3 regions of the Paenibacillus sp. J53TS2 genome follow, and region 2 is predicted to be linked to each of the others. Evidence: riboswitches for the same ligand, from Rfam matches in the RefSeq annotation. Region 2 holds a riboswitch; each other region holds the start of a gene.
The links. A riboswitch is a leader RNA that binds a small molecule or an ion and turns the genes downstream of it on or off. The one in region 2 is predicted to bind glycine.

Region 1 (5,779 bases), on a different contig from region 2:
GCTAACCTCATTCGGGCCGATCACCTGCTGATCCTGACCGATATGGACGGTCTGTATACCAAAGATCCGCGCCTGGATCCCGCAGCGACACGGCTCAGTCGCGTAACGGAAATTACCGGCGAGATCTATGCAATCGCCGGGGGTGCCGGTTCGGCCGTAGGCACTGGCGGCATGCGTTCGAAAATCGACGCTGCCAAAATCGCTTCAATTGGCGGTGTTCCCGTCTTTGTCGGCAAGGTTGCCGATCCCGGAGATCTACTGACCGCCTTGCGCGGTGACGGCCGCGGCACCTACTTTGAGGCCCATGGCGCGGCGCTGCCGCGGAAGAAACAGTGGCTGGGCTTCTTCTCCACCCCGATCGGGACGCTAACGGTAGACGCTGGCGCTGAAGAGGCGTTGATCCGTGGCGGGCGCAGCCTGCTTCCGGTCGGTGTTAAAGCCGCGAGTGGACATTTTCATACCGGCGATGTTGTGGAGGTCGTTAGTACCGATGGTGAGGTACTGGGACGCGGCATTGTCAACTATGACGTGGAACAGCTCCACGGCATTCTCGGGCTTCCCAGCACCGAGGTCGTTAAAAAGATGGACACCGTCCATTGCCTGGAGGTCATCCACCGGGACGAATGGATTTCGCTTAAAGCCTAAATATTCTCATCCCCAGCGGATATCAAGGAGGTATACCCATGAGTGAAGTGAGACAAAAAGCCGAACAAGCTGGCAAGGCTGCGGCCGTACTGAACCGATTAACGACGGCACAAAAAAACGAAGCCCTATTGGCGGCGGCCGAAGCCCTGGTGCGCGGTACCGATGCCATTCTCGCAGCAAATGAGGAAGATCTGCAACGGGGACGCGACAACGGAACGTCTTCCTCGATGCTGGACCGCCTGGCTTTAACGCCGGAACGTATTGAAGGCATCGCCGAGGGGCTGCGGCAAATTGCCGAACTCCCGGATCCGGTTGGAGACGTGCTGGAGACCCTCGACCGCCCGAACGGTCTGCATATCGTTAAACGCCGCGTCCCGCTTGGCGTCATCGGGATCGTCTATGAAGCCCGGCCAAACGTCACGGTTGACGCGATGGGATTATGCCTGAAGACTGGGAACGCCGTAGTGCTGCGCGGGGGTTCCTCCGCATTGTCTTCCAACCGCAAAATCGTGGAGGTCATCCATGTCGCGCTCGCGGGCACCCGAGTTCCGGTTGAAGCTGTACAGCTGATCGAAGATCCGAGTCGATCCTCCGTCGACGAAATGCTCAAGCTGAACGGGCTCCTTGACGTCGTGATCCCACGCGGCGGCAGCTCGCTGATTCAAACGGTCGTGCAAAACGCCACGGTGCCGGTGATCGAGACGGGTGCGGGCATCTGCCATACGTATGTAGATGCCTCAGCCGATCCCGTAATGGCAAAGGATATCGCGTTGAATGCCAAAGTCCAGCGCCCTTCGGTCTGCAACTCGATGGAAACGCTGCTGGTTCATGAAGATTTTGCCAAACGCCACTTGGCGGAGCTGGCGGAACGTTTCAAGGAAGCCGGCGTTGAGCTACGAGGCAGTGAGGCAGCCAGAGGACTGATCTCATGGGCTGTACCTGCCACAGATGAGGATTTCGCTACGGAATACAACGACTATATTCTTAACGTCAAAATCGTTCGCAGCCTCGACGAAGCGATGGCGCATATCGCCCGCTACGGTACGAAACACTCCGAATGCATCGTCACCCAAGACCCCGCCAATGCCGAGCGGTTTCAACAGGAAGTGGATGCGGCCGCGGTCTATCATAACGCCTCCACCCGCTTCACCGACGGCTTTGAATTTGGGTTCGGCGCAGAGATCGGGATTAGCACCCAGAAGTTGCATGCTCGGGGGCCCATGGGTTTAACCGCGCTCACGTCGAGCAAATATATCGTTCAGGGGAACGGGCAAATTCGGCAATAACAAGCTATACTCCCCTTTATCCCAATATTCTTTAGGAGGTCATTCCCTATGAAAACAAATCCTACTTTAGCCGCCTCCACCATTTGTTTTTATGGAGCGGGATCGATGGCCGAAGCCATCGTGCGCGGCTTGCTCCATAAGCAAGTTGCCAGCGCGGGCCAAATTGTCATGCTGAACCGCTCGAACCGAGAACGGCTCGATTATTTATCGCAAACCTATCAAGTCCAAACGGCGATCGAAGAAGACGCCAAGCGGGTATATCTGCGGGATGCATCGATTATCGTCCTGGCGATGAAACCTAAAGACGCCGGCGAAGCTCTGGCTGGTCTTGGGCCGCTTTTACGAGAGGGTCAGTTGATTGTCTCCCTGATCGCCGGCTTGTCCATCGCCACGATCCAAGCCCTGCTCGGCACGAAGGCTGCTGTAGCTCGCACGATGCCAAACACCTCCTCCTCCATTGGGCATGGAGCGACCGGGATCTCCTTCTCACCGGAAGCGACCGAGGAGCACCGCGCCCAGGTGTTGTCGATGTTCGAGGCGGTCGGAATGGTAAGTGTTATCCCCGAAGAACAAATGGAAATTTTGACGGGCGTATCCGGGAGCGGACCCGCATATGTATATTACCTGATGGAAGCGATGATTGAAGCCGGGATCGAGGGTGGCTTAACGGCCGAACAAGCTCGCGAGCTGACGGTGCAAACGGTGTTGGGCGCCGCCTTGATGATGGCGGAAACCGGTGAAGCGCCTACCAAGTTGCGTGCGGACATCACCTCGCCTAACGGTTCGACGCAAGCGGCGATCGGCGTGCTGGAATCCGGCAACTTCCAGCCGAACGTACGAGCTGCGGTCCACCGGGCTGCCGAACGTTCAAAGGAAATGGGCGAAGCCGTGAAGCGGGCATTGCTATAGGAAAGGCATCACGATAGCCGAAGGCCGGAGTCTCGCTTAAGGTTTGTTCGAAAGGGGGACGGCAGCATGAGTAACGGCGACATCCCATGGGAAGAAAAAGTAACGGCACTGGACGCGGTAAATCGCTTGCGGGAGGAATTCTTGGCCCGCGGCTGGTTCCCCGCTTCCAGCGGAAGCTTGTCGGTGCGGATTGGCGGCTGGGCGCCGGACCGGTATACGTTTGCGGTCACGGTCGACGAGACGGAACGGCCGGAGCTGTTAGAGGAGTCTTCCCTACGGGCAGGCGTCCTGTTCGTGGATGCCGCGGGTGAGCCCTGCGAGCCGACCCGTTTGAAACCAAGCCCCGATACGCCAATTCACGCGAGAATTTACCGGTTGACCGGCTGCGGCGCGATTGTTCACGTACATACGGCATATAACAATTTGCTTAGTGAATATTTCAACGCCGATGGCGGAGTACCACTCAAGGACAATGAGCTGTTAAAAAGTATAGGAATCTGGGAGACGAGCACGGAGATTCGGGTGCCGATCCTGCCGAACGCCGCTGAACTCTCAACAATTCTGAAGCGAATTGCGGGCGGACTGGATTCCCGCGTTCCCGCGTTTTTGCTGCAAAACCACGGGATTTATGCCTGGGGCTCCGGCCTCAGGGAGGCAAAACGTCATTTGGAAGCATTGGAGTTTATGTTTGAAGTGCTGTACCGTTCTCTGCTCTTACCCTCCAAAGGGCGCCATATTTGATGACAACAACTCGCGGCATGCGATAAGCGGCGAAGCCGATCGAAAATCCGGTTCTTTCGCTTTATTGCTGGCCGCGAGTTTTGATTCGTGCGAATGAATAATCAACTTATCTCTCGATAAATTCCGCGTACGCCTTGGCATCCATCAAGTTTGCTAGCGCGAGGTTCGGATCCTCCTTCAGACGAATGTGTACCATCCACCCCCCGTCGTACGGCTCTTCATTCACTAGTTCGGGCGCGGTATCCAGCTCTCCGTTCACTGCCACCACGGTACCGCTGACCGGCGTAAACAAATCGGCGACCGTCTTGACGGATTCAATGGTACCGATACCGTCCTGCGCTTCGATCTCCTGCCCGGGGTCGGGTAGCTCCACGAACACAATATCCCCCAATCGATGTTGAGCTACGTCGGAAATGCCGATTTTTACCGTACCGTCCCCCAAATCAAGCACCCATTCATGTTCATCGCTGTACCACATGTTTTCCCTGATCTCATTGGCCAAGACTAGCTCCTCCTCTTTCCGGATGATCTATCGTCCCACATCTGAACTTGCCGATTCTCGATCTTGATGTTTCTTCGTTCAGATTATTCCAAACCTAGCTCTCATGTCAATATTATTAACACAAATGATAGAGTCTATCAAAATGTAAGCGTAACCTTTTCCAACAAACGAAATATATTAAAATTATTATGATAACTTTATTGACATAGAGGCTGGTTTTGAGTATTAATGAGATGTGTAAGCTGCGATTGATGGCAGGGGGAGAGATTACAATAGGCCATATTGTAACGCCGAAGGAGCAAGCCGCCATGCGGTGAATCTCTCAGGCAAAAGGACTTCTGCCGGACGCAACTCTGGAGAGCATTCGCTAAGAGGTAGTTCATTTACATCTCTCATGCGAATCACCCAAGGGGAAACCTGCGCAAGTCTTAGAGCCTTAGCAGGGTAACTCTCAGGTACAAGGGACAGAGCCAGGAAGATCCGTTAGGTAAACTGACGGGATTTTCTTTGGCCTGTCCTTTTTTGGTTTCCCAAAATTGGCCGATCCGGCCCTTTCGAGGTGATGGTAATGTCCGAATCCGCTTTGCGGCGTACGCCGCTCTACTCCAGGTATGCGAAATATGAAGGAGTTCGCTGCATCGATTTTGGCGGCTGGGAGCTGCCGGTGCAGTTCAGCGGCATCCAGAAAGAACACGAAGCCGTGCGCGAGCGCGCCGGGTTATTCGACGTATCGCATATGGGCGAATTTTACGTGGAGGGGCCTGGGGCGGAACGCTTTTTGCAAGGCATGACGACCAACGACGTGGACCTACTCGTGCCGGAAAAAGCTCAGTACACCCTGCTCTGCTATCCTGATGGCGGTGTGGTGGACGATTTGTTGATCTATAAGCTGGAGCAGACAAAGTACATGTTGGTGGTCAACGCCTCCAATATCGAAAAAGACTGGGATTGGCTGCAGCGACACCTTCCCGCTGAAGGCGTAACGATGTGCAATGCGTCCGACGAGACGGCTTTACTCGCCGTACAAGGGCCCTTCTCCTCCGCTCTGCTATCCCCGCTTTGCGAAGGGATGGACCCCTCAGCCTTGCGTCCGTTCACCTTTATTCGGGACGCGCGGATTGCCGGTATTCCCGTGCTGCTGTCGCGCACCGGATATACCGGTGAAGACGGTTTCGAGTTGTACGTGGCTGCTGAACATGCGGAAGCACTTTGGGATGTGCTGATGGAAACCGGAGAAGCGCGCGGCCTTCTCCCTGCCGGGCTTGGCGCCAGAGATACGTTACGCTTCGAAGCTTGCCTGCCGCTCTACGGGCAGGAGCTAGGACCGGATATCTCCCCGCTTGAAGCAGGCCTGAATCGGTTCGTGAAGCTGGAACAAGGTGATTTTATCGGTCGCGATGCGCTGGTCAATCAGCGGGGAGACGGCATCCCTCGCCGCTTGGTCGGCCTCGAAATGATCGATCGCGGCATCCCCCGTACACATTATCCGGTGTTCGCCGAAGGCTCGGAAGAACCGATTGGAGAGGTAACTACCGGTACGCAATCGCCGACTTTGAAAAAGAACCTCGGGATGGCGATCCTCGCAAGCCGTTATGCCGAATCGGACACGATCCTCGAGATCGACATCCGTGGCAAGCGGCTGAAGGCCAAGGTCGTCCCGTTGCCGTTCTATCGCCGAAACCTATCCGCTAAGCGG
Region 2 (5,779 bases):
ATTCCTCCTTTCTTCACCGCGGTGTAAAGCTTAATTATCCTTCTCATCCTGCTCCAACATGCGCAATAAATTCTCTTCCGTACCCGTTCCAGGCACGGGAACAAAGAAACACCAATGCATCCCCGGATTGTTATCGATCGAGGCGGAATGGACCTTAAACTCCATCATCTGGTCATCCGGAAGACGAAATAATGCGGTGGACACCCGCTTTTGTTTTATTTCATACAGCTCCCAGAAACGAGAAAATTCTTCGCTGTGCCGTTTCAGACGTTCTAATCTTTCCATGTACAGCGGATGATCTTTATATAGATCTAAGTTGGCCCGAAGCGTAGCCGTGCTGAATCGGACAAATTCCTCCCAATTCACCAGCCTCTCACGGTAATCCGCACTGAAAAAAAGGACGTTCAGCATATACCGTTCGTTCTTGGGTAGACGACCGAAATCGGCGATAATCAGTTTAGCTGCCCGATTCCAGGCGATGACATCCGTACCTTCGTCTGTAACGAAGGAGGGATACACCATTTGGTCGACGATGGTTTGCATGAAACCAAAATCCGCCCCTTCGCGATGGTGCACAACTCCAGCGCTGGCCGGGTCGAGATTGGCGAGGCCGAATAGATATTTTCGCTCGTCTTCGTCCAACATCAAAGCGTTGCTGATATTTAATAACACTTCAGGTGAAGGGTTAACCTCTCTGCCTTGCTCCAGCCAAGTATAATAGGTTAAGCTGACATTCGCGAGATAGGAGACTTCTTCTCTTCGCAGGCCCGGGGTACGTCTACGTCCGGGAAGTGGCTTGATCCCGGCGATGGAAGGCTGCAGCCGTTCCCTACGGGATTTGATGAATTCCCCCAATGCGGACGAGGTCCGATTTACATTCACATTTTTCACCCCCCAAGACCATTATAGTCCCAGTTCCGTGACTCTTGCCACAAGAGATCGCCTTTACCGGGTAATCCCATTAATAGTATAAATATGATGTGGCTGGCCCCCTCCTGGCGAAGATAAGATGAAGATCATTGAAGACACGAAGTGTTGTCCTTAGGAGGGGGGTTATTTCATGAATAAGTATGAATATTCTAATAAGTTGGCCTTAGTCACCGGGGCTTCATCCGGGATCGGAAAAGTTTATGCCAAACAATTGGCGGCAAGGGGCAGTCACGTCGTGCTGGTCGCAAGATCCCAGGATAAATTGGAGGCCATTGCAGGGGATATTAAACGTCAGTACGGGGTGCAGGCGGTTGTTTTGGCATGCGATTTGTCCCAAGCGGATGCGCCTCGTCAACTAGCCGATCAAATTGCCGAGCTGGGCTTGACGGTCGATATTTTGATCAACAATGCCGGGTTCGGTACACATGGACGCTTCGAGGAGCTCGACCCGGGTCGTGAGCAGGAAGAAATCACGCTGAACACGGCGTCGTTAGTCGATCTTACGCATCGTTTGCTGCCCCATATGTTGCGGCGGGGGGACGGAGTCGTCGTGAATGTGGCTTCGATGGCCGCCTTTATGCCTTGTGCATATTCGGCCGTTTATGGCGCAACCAAGGCGTTTGTCATTTCGTTCTCTGAAGCGCTGTGGGCGGAAATGCGGGGAAGGGGCGTTCGAGTGCTTGCATTATGCCCAGGGGCAACCGATACAGGATTCTTCGATGCGGTTGGCAGTACAGACATGGCTGCAGGCAACAAGCTCTCTACACCGGAAAAGGTAGTGCAGACCGGATTTCGCGGGATTGACCAAGGGCGCAGTTATATCATTGAGGGTCGATCCAATTCGTTTATGGCTCAAATGATCCGATTTGTAAGCCGACGCCGAGTGGCCCTGATCATGGAACGCATGACAAGACCGAAGAACTGATGGAAGGAATGTTATTGACAAAATATTTATCCGCGAGTAGTATTTGAAAAAATTGAATAATTCGCAAGCTATGATGGCTATGGATCACACTATAGTCGGAGCAGCTTCTGGAGAGACTGCGGAGATTCCGCGGCGCCGAAGGGTTCACAATCTCAGGCAAAAGGACAGAAGAGTACTAAATAATTGTTTATTTAGGTTATTTATTATTCTTATGACCCGGAGATTGGAGCGCATCCAATCTCTTTTTTTTGGCGTTATTTGTTCAATATTTCACATGTAGTCAATCATGAAGGATTAAGGGGGAGTTAGGGGTGGCGCAACAAGAATTAAAGAGAGATTTAGCCAATCGACATGTTCAACTGATCGCTATAGGAGGAACGATTGGGACCGGGTTATTCCTAGGATCAGGGAAAGCGATCCAACTGGCCGGCCCTTCAATCGTTTTTGCCTATTTACTTGTGGGGATCGCCGTATTTTTTGTCATGCGAGCGCTGGGAGAACTGCTGTTATCGAAAGCGGGATATCAATCCTTCACGGACATTGCCGAAGACTATCTTGGGCCCTGGGCCGCGTTCGTTACAGGATGGACGTATTGGTTCTGCTGGATCATGACGGCGATGGCGGATGTCATTGCTGTTGGGGTGTACGTGCAATATTGGTTTGATATCCCGCAATGGGTGCCGGCGGTGATTTGCTTGATTATTTTGCTGGGACTTAACCTGTTAACCGTGAAGAATTTCGGCGAGTTGGAGTTTTGGTTTGCGTTGATTAAGGTTGTGACGATTCTCGTGTTAATCGCCATCGGTGTGATTTTGCTGGTCATCGGATTCAAGACCGATGCTGGAGCCGTAACCGTGAAGAATATGTGGGGGCACGGAGGGCTGTTTCCCAACGGAATAACCGGTTTCTTGCTTTCCTTCCAAATGGTCGTGTTCGCCTATGTTGGCGTGGAGCTCGTTGGGGTATCCGCTGCAGAAACCTCCGATCCGGAGAAAAATATCCCATCCGCCATCAATAAAATTCCGCTGCGAATTTTATTCTTCTACGTTGGCGCTTTAGTCGCTCTCTTATGCATTAACCCCTGGACGGGGCTGACTCCGGCGGAGAGCCCGTTTGTGAAGACATTTAGTCTGGTCGGCATTCCGATTGCCGCGGGGATCATTAATTTTGTCGTTTTGACCTCGGCCGCCTCCGCTTGTAACAGCGGGATGTTCTCGACCAGCCGGATCCTGTATAACTTAAGCAAGAATAATCAAGCTCCTACCCGGATGGCGAAATTGAACAAGAACCATGTGCCTGGCAACGCACTGCTGATTTCCACGCTGATCATCTCCGTCGGGGCGCTGTTAAGCAAACTGATCCCGGGGCAAGCTTTCGGCATCGTGACGACGATTAGCGCCATTTGTTTTATATGGGTGTGGGGCGTGGTGCTTGTGTGTCATATTCGTTATAAGCGAACGCAACCGGAGCTGCAGGCTAAGTCGAAGTTTAAAGCGCTGTTTACCCCTTTTATCAATTATGCTGTTCTCACCTTGTTTGCAGCAATCCTGCTGATTATGTTGTTCGCGGATGAGACACGTCCGGCCCTATTGTTGACTCCACTATGGTTCATTCTATTGTTCGTCTTGCATGCGATGAGAAAGCGTAAGGAACAGGCAACCCCTGCACCCCTAGAGCAAACCCATCTATAACAGCGGCTTCCAGGTTTGCAATTCGAATCAAATTTATAGGATTTTCCGGTGATATGATCAGGGTGAAAGGAGGAGGACTTCCATGTACGAATGGAATGAGACGGTTCAACGCATGGTGGACTGGGTGGAGACGCACATCACGGAAGATACGTCTCTATTGAAGATGTCAGACGCGCTGGGGTATTCCCCGTTTTATTGCTCCAGACAGTTCAACCAGTACACGGGGGTGACCTTGCGGGATTATATCTGGACGCGAAGAGTCAGCCGTGCCGCCATGGAGCTCCGCGACACGGATCAGCGGGTCCTGGATATCGCCGTAAAGTATGGATTTTCATCGCAGGAGGCGTTTACGAGAGCGTTCGTGAAAGCCTTTCAGCTCACCCCTGCGGCCTACCAAAAGGCGCCAAGACCCATTCCCTTAGCGATTCGTCAGGAAGTATTCTCGCCTTATCACTATTGGATCAAGGAGCGGGATCACATGAGTGAAATTCACTTGCAGCCGGCGGAGATCAAAGTCGAGTTCATTCCGGCCCATAAGTTTATCGGGATCTGGGATTTGACCGTCAACAACTACGGGGATTTCTGGGAGAACGGGCACTCCTGCGACGAAGTCAGCGGAACCTTAGAAAGCATGTCTAACCATACCCTGAAGGGGCAATTAGGGCAGACGGCGGGGTGGTTTTACCGGGACGGCCAAAAAGGGTATCTGTACGGCATCCCGGTTCCCCTGGAAGATGACGGACCGATTCCGGAAGGAATGGAGTGCCGGGAGATCCCGGAGTCGGAATACCTGGTGTTCTTCCACCCGCCGTTTGACTACCTAAAGGATAACGGAGCGGTGATGAGCGCGGTGGAGGAGGTTGCTTGGAACTTTGATCCCAGCCAACTGGGGTACGAATGGGATGAAGAGCTCAAGCAGGACTATCAACGGCATTACCCGGAAGGTTACGGATATGCCGTGCTGCGACCGGTTAAGAAGAAGGGATAAAGGGGAAAGGCCATCCTGCTGGATGGCCTTTTACTTATTTCTGTTGCCCCTTCACCCGCTTCAATGCCGCAACGATCAGGAAGCTGATAATGACGAGCAGAAGCCAGGAGCTAATCTTGCCGAGATGGACGAGATGCCAGCCATCGGATTGGTTCGGGTACCTCCAGGCGCTGAAGAACGTGGCGACATTCTCTGCGACCCAGATAAAGAAGCCAATCAGCACAAAGGAGAGGGATAACGGCATCCGGTAGGGTTTGCCGCCAACCTCGTAGGTGACCCAGGTCCGCCAGAAGACGAGCAGCACCAGCGCCGACAACCACCACCGAACATCGATCCAATAATGGTGGGTGAAGAAATTCAGGTAAATGGAGGCGGCCAGCGGGACGACCAACCAGAGCGGGGGGAAGCGGACCAGGTCCACCTTCAGACGTCGCCAGGCCTGGCACAGATAACTCGCCACACTGGCGTACATGAACCCGCTGTAGAGGGGCACGCCGTTTACCTTTGTCCACCCTTCATCGGGATACGCCCAAGAACCCATATGAACCTTGAACAGCTCCAGCGCCAAGCCGATCAAGTGGAAGACCGTGATGACCTTCAGTTCGTCGCGGGTTTCCAGTCCTGAACGAACCATCCAGACCTGCATGGCGAGGCAGATCAGCAGCAACCAGTCATAACGGGGGAGCCAAGGCAGCGGAAGAAACTGCGTCAAAGCCAGCGATGCAAAAATCACCACAGGGAACACGCAGGACAATGCCTGCTGCCAGCCGAAGCGCACCAACTGCCGAAGGGCATGATCAAGGCGTTCACCTACGCGCAACTCCCCTTTGTTCAGGGATTGACTCAGGCTACTCCTCATCGTTTCGGTACTCCATAATATCACCGGGTTGGCAATCCAACGCCTTGCATATCGCCTCCAAGGTGGAGAAACGAATGGCTTTGGCCTTCCCGTTTTTCAATATAGAGAGGTTGGCCATGGTGATACCGACCCTCTCCGAAAGCTCCGTGACACTCATTTTCCGTTTTGCCAGCATGACGTCGATATTGATAATTACACCCATGGGTTCCCTCACCTCAGATCGTTAAATCGTTTTCCGATTTGATGTCGATAGCATTTCTTAAGAGCCTCTGCAGCACGGCCGCAAAAACGGCAATGACGAGGGAAGCGAAGCAGATGACCAATCCGAGAGCGGCGAGGCCCGGAGCATCGTCCTTCTCCGCGATGATGAATAGGACTGGCAAGAT
Region 3 (5,779 bases), on a different contig from region 2:
CGCGTCGAAGCCTTCATATACTAAAGTAGGCGGCGCATGTTCCAAGGTTGGCTCGTCCAGGTCCTCTCCGGAGGTGACTACGCGCCCGGAGACGGTTCCGACCCCTTGCAGGACGGAGCCGACGGCGTCCAGCGCATTGACGATCCCGCTCCCGTACCCATTGTTGGGCGAGGTGGGATATTCGCTATCCGTCCGAGGCGTGGCCGTGCTGGTCAGGATATCCTCCAGTTGGTCTACCGTGAGGGAGTGGTTCGCCTGCAGCAGCAGCGCGGCGATCGCCGTCGTATGCGGACCTGCCATCGAGGTGCCGTCCCAGCCGCCCTCATAGACTCCGCCTGGAACGGAGGAGCGGATGTTCACGCCCGGTGCGGAAACCTCCGGTTTAACTTCATCGTAAGGCGAGGGGCCCCGCAACGAGAAGTCGGCCAAATTCCCGCTAATGTCCGTGGCGCCGGTGGCGAATGCCTCGGGATAGTTGGCCGGTGCGGCTACGGAACCGGGGCCGCCCGGGTTGAATTCATCAACGTTGCCCGCCGAAAACTCGGGGAAAATCTGCGCGCTTCGCCAAGCCTGCACGATCGGGCGGAACCATTCGTCGATGCCAGGTCCGCCGCCCCAGGAGTTGTTGACGACATCGGGAGCGAGCTCCGGATGGAGATTTCCTTCGGCATCCACCGGGGCCAGCAGCCACTGGCCGCCATCGAGGATGATCGCGTCCGTGGTGGAGGGGTTAAAGATGCGGACCGCGATCCATTTGGCTCCCGGCGCGACCCCAATCTGATTCGAGCCGTCCGGCTCCGAACCGACCATCGTTCCCATGGTGTGCGTGCCGTGGCCGTGGCCATCCGTCGGCAGTGAAGCATGGCTATGCGGATCATACCAGCTAAGCTCGGGGTCGACGATATTGCCCGAGGCATCAAATCCACGCCATTTGCTTCTCAAGGCCGGGTGGTTCAGCTCGACGCCGGTATCGAGGTTGGCGACGACGATGCCTGTCCCGTCGATGCCCATGTTCCAAACCTCGGGGGCATTGACTTGAGCGATATTCCATTCGACGCTGCTAGGCGTGACGGTGGAGGGGTCCTTGCTTGCACCGTCCAGCGGTGACGACTTACCGTCAGCCGGTTTTACGGATGGTGCCTCTACGGCAGGTTGCATTGCCGATTCTTTATGGATTTCGACCTTTTGCAAGTGACGCTCTTCATTCGGAAGGATCTTCTCCACTTCAGGAAAAAGGGCGATTTGCTCCAGTACCTCTTTTGTACTTGTCACCGCCATGGCATTTACGATAAAGTAGCTTTGGTAGTCTTTTACGTCTCCGGATTGCTGGGCTTTCTGCAAGTAATCCTCCAATGCGAATTGGCTGCGGGAGGCGGTTTCGCGAAGCGCGCTGACGACGGAGGTTCGAGCGGAAAGCTTCGCGGCGGAAGGTGTGGCTTTCTCCAGCGTGGCTTTCTGGAGAGCCAGTTTGGCGACCGAGGCCGTATCGGTTTGTTCTTTGAGTTTGACAAGGTAGGTGACGAAGTCGTCCTGCTTAAACTGAGTCTGCAATTTGGCGTCGATTTTGGCTTCAGCCACGTGAGGCGCGGTCGATTTCAGGCTGGTTTTTCCCGAAACTCCACTGCTGTCGGCAGAGGCTGCGGGAACGAGGGTCAACGCTAGAAGGATCGACATGCCAAGCGAGAAAGATGTGCGAAATCTCTTGAGACTTATCAACTTCTTCACTCCCTTTATGAGGTTTTAAGTGCAGCAGACATCCTTTGGCGGCCGCCCGGAGCAACGTTCAGCAAGGTCCGGACACGTTATGCCTGAAAACGGATCAAGCAAGAGCAAACGTCCCTTTGTTCATCACCTCCTTCATCAAAGTGGTTGATGCAAATGCGGGTACACCATGGTGGATGAGAAGTTGTAGTTGAAGCCGGATGCGGAGTGAGAGGCGTAACGGAAATCCAAGTGATCCTGATGTGAAGGAAAGTTGACGCGGAGTGCACCTTATTTTCAACAATTCATAAAATAAGGTAAAATCTGGAGTTGTTGGGGATAGTATATATCTGTAAAATTAAGGATACAAGTGGTTGCATATGAAAAATAACCATATTTTCACATAAAAATAGGAAAATATGACTAAAATAGATTGACGAAATACGCAACGTTATGTGAGTTATCTTGACATCTTGCTAACTTCGTTTTACATTAATACAATTCATACAGGCGAATGAGGATGATGGGAGAGTCCGCTGGGCGTACCGCTAGGGTAAGCCGAGGAGCGGCACCGAAGGAGCAAAGGGCCGGTCCTGCAATCGGCAACCGAATCTCTCAGGTACAAGGACCATGATCGGACGCCACTCTGGAGAGAGCGATCAGCCACCCAAGAGGTACATGGATCCCGGGCCAATGGTTCTCCGGGAACATTAAACTTTCAGGTAACGGGGACAGAGCAGAAGGGCAGCGGCCTTTTTGTTCTGTCTCTTTTTCGTGATAGGCGGCTTGGTCATCTTGAATGTAAACAAGGGAGAGATTAATCCATGCGATTCAAAAACGTGTTCTCCATTATCGGTCCCGCGATGATCGGGCCCTCCAGCTCACATACGGCCGGGGCGGTGAGGATTGGACGATTTGCCCGTCAGCTGTTTGGAAGCGTGCCGGCGGAAGCGGCGATTTGCTTCTACGGCTCTTTTGCCGAAACGTACAGCGGACACGGTACCGATTTGGCCGTTGTTGGCGGCATCCTCGATTACCGCACGGACGACGAGCGAATTCGTCATTCGCTGCAGGACGCCGAAGAGCAAGGGGTCGAGGTGTCCTTTACCACAGGAGTACAGCCGGGAGCTCATCCGAATACGGTAAAAATAAAACTAACCGGCCAAGACGGCCGGCATACGGAGGTGACGGGCGCTTCCATCGGGGGTGGGACGATCGTCATCCGCAGCATCGACGGTTTTGAGGTGAAGAGCTCGGGCGAGCTGCCGACCCTGGTCGTATCCCATGCCGATCGCCAAGGAGTTCTGGCGGGCATTACCGCCTTGTTCAGCCGGGAGTACGTGAATATCGGCTACATCATTACCGATCGGAAAGGACGTACCGGCGAAGCATTGACCGTGGTGGAAGCCGACTCGCCGATCCCATCGGAACTGATGAAGGCGATTGAGTCGCTGGAGCATGTCAACCAGGTTGCTTATATCGATCTGACGAGATAAGAAAGGAGTGGGCAGGATGCGTTTTAGAAATTTGCGGGAACTGGTGGGGTTGTGCGAGCGGGAATCCCAGACGATATCCGGCATCATGATCCAGGATCAGGCGGCGGAGAGCGGGCAATCGGAGGCCGAGATCCTGGCCGCCATGGGCGAATACTATCAAATCATGAAATCGGCGGTACGCAAGGGGCTGACGGAGGACATCGTCTCCACAAGCGGTCTGACGGGCGGCGACGCCAAACGAGTCGAGACCTATCGAAGCCGTGGTGAGGCCTCCGTCGGCGACATCGCTTGCCAGGCCATGGCCTATGCGCTGGCGGTGTCGGAGGTTAACGCCTCGATGGGGCGGATCGTCGCTACGCCGACGGCGGGCTCCTGCGGCATCATCCCGGGCGTGTTCGTCAGCGCCCAGGAGCGCTTCGGCTGGGAAGATGAGCACCTCGTGCGCGGGTTGTTCAGCGCCGGGGCCATCGGCTACGTGATCGCCAACAACTCGTTTATTTCCGGCGCGGAAGGCGGCTGCCAAGCCGAAATTGGTTCGGCGATCGGAATGGCAGCCGGGGCGATGGTCGAGTTGCGCGGTGGGACGCCGGAGCAGGCGGTGCACGCTGTCGGCCTCGCGCTCAAGAACACGCTGGGCTTGATCTGCGATCCCGTCGGCGGGTTGGTGGAGATTCCCTGCATCGTACGCAACGGCTTCGGCGCGGTAAACGCACTGGCAGCCGCCGATATGGCGTTGGCCGGCGTACGCAGCGCAATCCCATCGGACGAAGTCATCGACGTGATGCTGGAGGTCGGGTCGGCGATGCCCAGCCGCCACCGCGAAACCGCGCAAGGCGGGCTGGCACAAACGCCAACCGGTCGCAAAATTATGAAGGAGCTGCGGAGTCGTAAGAAGTAAAATGTCACCTGTCTTTCTAAATCCAAGCGCCGCGGCCTGCAAATCGGGTTGCGGCGCTTTCTGTTGGATCTATGTCATAGTTAAACGATTTATCCGAGGTTACGTTCATGTATAATTTGCTTGTAGGAATGACCGGAAGGAAAGGAAGTACGGAATCATGACGAGCATTCTGATTGTTGAAGATGATGTGGGCTTAAACAAAGGGATCGCATTGACATTGGCGAGGGACGGAGTCGCCGTGGAGCAAGCCTATGATCTGGCGGGGGCGGAAGAAAGGTTTGCGGCCGGCGGGATCGATCTGGTGCTGCTCGACGTCAGGCTGCCGGACGGAAGCGGCCTGGACTTTTGCGCCAAGCTTAGGGAAGCTTCTCGGGTGCCGGTCATCTTCCTGACCGCGAACGATATGGAGTCCGATATTGTGATGGGCTTCGAGATGGGAGGGGATGACTACATCACGAAACCGTTCAGCCTAATGGTGCTGCGGTCTCGGGTGATGGCTGTGCTTCGGCGCTGCGACCCCAGTCGCGAGGATAAAGTGAACATCGGTTCTCTCGCGTTTGACTTTGGCAAAATGGATTACCGCAAGGAAGGCGCAGCCATCTCGCTTAGTGTGACGGAACAAAAGCTGCTGAAAGCGCTCGTGAACCACCGGGGACAAGTCCTGCCCCGGGAGCAGTTGATTTATCTCGTATGGGGGCAAGATTCCGAATTTGTGGATGAAAATGCGCTGACCGTCACGATCAAGCGATTGCGGACTAAAATCGAGGAGGATCCCGCTGCGCCCCAATATATCAAGACGGTTTACGGCTTGGGATACCTTTGGGCCGATGCGGGGGTGCAGACATGACAACCGATGGAGCGACTAACGGAGAGCACGGACTTGCCAAGTTCGCAGCACGTCACATTCCTCTGCGGACGGATGGACTGACCGGTTCACCGCGCCGGAATGGGTTGGCCTTCGATTGGGTTTACGTAGCCTACGGTGCGCTGTTTGTCTTGTTCGTGCTGGGCTATCCGCTGGCTTCCTGGGTATGGGCGGGGGAAGTGTTTACCCCGCCGATTTGGATCCCCATCGTTTTCGCGGCGGCGTTGCTCCTCATAGCCGGTTCATTCGCCTGGACGTTGCGGGCCAGGTCCGCAAACGCCATCCGTGCAGCATATGAGATCGTGGATACCGCGATCGCGGGTCAACAGCGGCTCACCGGTTATGAAGAGACGGAGCTTTCCGCGCTCGAGAACAAGGTGATCCGTTATGTCGAGCTGGCCCGGGCGCGCGAAGAGGAGGTCGAAGCGGAGCGGGGCCATCTTCAGACGCTTCTCTCCGATATTTCACATCAAACGAAAACGCCGCTATCCGGCATTATGCTATACGGGGAACTGCTGGGAGAAGTCCCGAATTTGGGTGAAGAGGCCCGCCAGTATGCGGCTCAGATCAAGGCGCAGGCCGCCAAGCTGGATTGGCTGATCGGGTCCTTGGTCAAAATGTCCCGGCTCGAGGCGGGGATGATCGCTCTGCAAACCATCGTATCGCCGCTGATTCCAACGATTACGCAAGCGGTCTCTCAGGTTTATGCAACCGCAGAGCGCAAAGGGATCCAAATCGCAATTAACTGTGACCCGGTTATCTCGGCAAGGCACGATCCGAAATGGACGGGCGAAGCGTTGTTTAACCTGCTGGAAAATG

Region 1: it holds a riboswitch for glycine, as region 2 does, so the genes downstream of both, gcvT (glycine cleavage system aminomethyltransferase GcvT) here and KJS42_RS07005 (amino acid permease) in region 2, are expected to answer to the same signal.
Region 3: it holds a riboswitch for glycine, as region 2 does, so the genes downstream of both, sdaAB (L-serine ammonia-lyase, iron-sulfur-dependent subunit beta) here and KJS42_RS07005 (amino acid permease) in region 2, are expected to answer to the same signal.

What each region holds. Positions count from the first base shown of each region.
Region 1 is NZ_BOSK01000004.1:214,038-219,816, reverse strand. Features, by position in the region: gene proB (glutamate 5-kinase) at 1-645, shown strand, start outside; gene KJS42_RS11145 (glutamate-5-semialdehyde dehydrogenase) at 684-1,931, shown strand; gene proC (pyrroline-5-carboxylate reductase) at 1,980-2,840, shown strand; gene mtnB (methylthioribulose 1-phosphate dehydratase) at 2,907-3,581, shown strand; gene gcvH (glycine cleavage system protein GcvH) at 3,688-4,083, opposite strand; glycine riboswitch at 4,332-4,431, shown strand; glycine riboswitch at 4,435-4,553, shown strand; gene gcvT (glycine cleavage system aminomethyltransferase GcvT) at 4,652-5,779, shown strand, end outside.
Region 2 is NZ_BOSK01000002.1:524,477-530,255, reverse strand. Features, by position in the region: gene KJS42_RS07015 (helix-turn-helix transcriptional regulator) at 31-882, opposite strand; gene KJS42_RS07010 (SDR family NAD(P)-dependent oxidoreductase) at 1,061-1,855, shown strand; glycine riboswitch at 1,953-2,033, shown strand; gene KJS42_RS07005 (amino acid permease) at 2,167-3,546, shown strand; gene KJS42_RS07000 (helix-turn-helix domain-containing protein) at 3,629-4,534, shown strand; gene KJS42_RS06995 (DUF817 domain-containing protein) at 4,569-5,393, opposite strand; gene KJS42_RS06990 (helix-turn-helix domain-containing protein) at 5,383-5,595, opposite strand; gene KJS42_RS06985 (DUF2975 domain-containing protein) at 5,609-5,779, opposite strand, start outside.
Region 3 is NZ_BOSK01000007.1:248,739-254,517, reverse strand. Features, by position in the region: gene KJS42_RS16810 (S8 family serine peptidase) at 1-1,716, opposite strand, end outside; glycine riboswitch at 2,216-2,342, shown strand; gene sdaAB (L-serine ammonia-lyase, iron-sulfur-dependent subunit beta) at 2,526-3,197, shown strand; gene sdaAA (L-serine ammonia-lyase, iron-sulfur-dependent, subunit alpha) at 3,214-4,095, shown strand; gene KJS42_RS16795 (response regulator transcription factor) at 4,253-4,942, shown strand; gene KJS42_RS16790 (sensor histidine kinase) at 4,939-5,779, shown strand, end outside.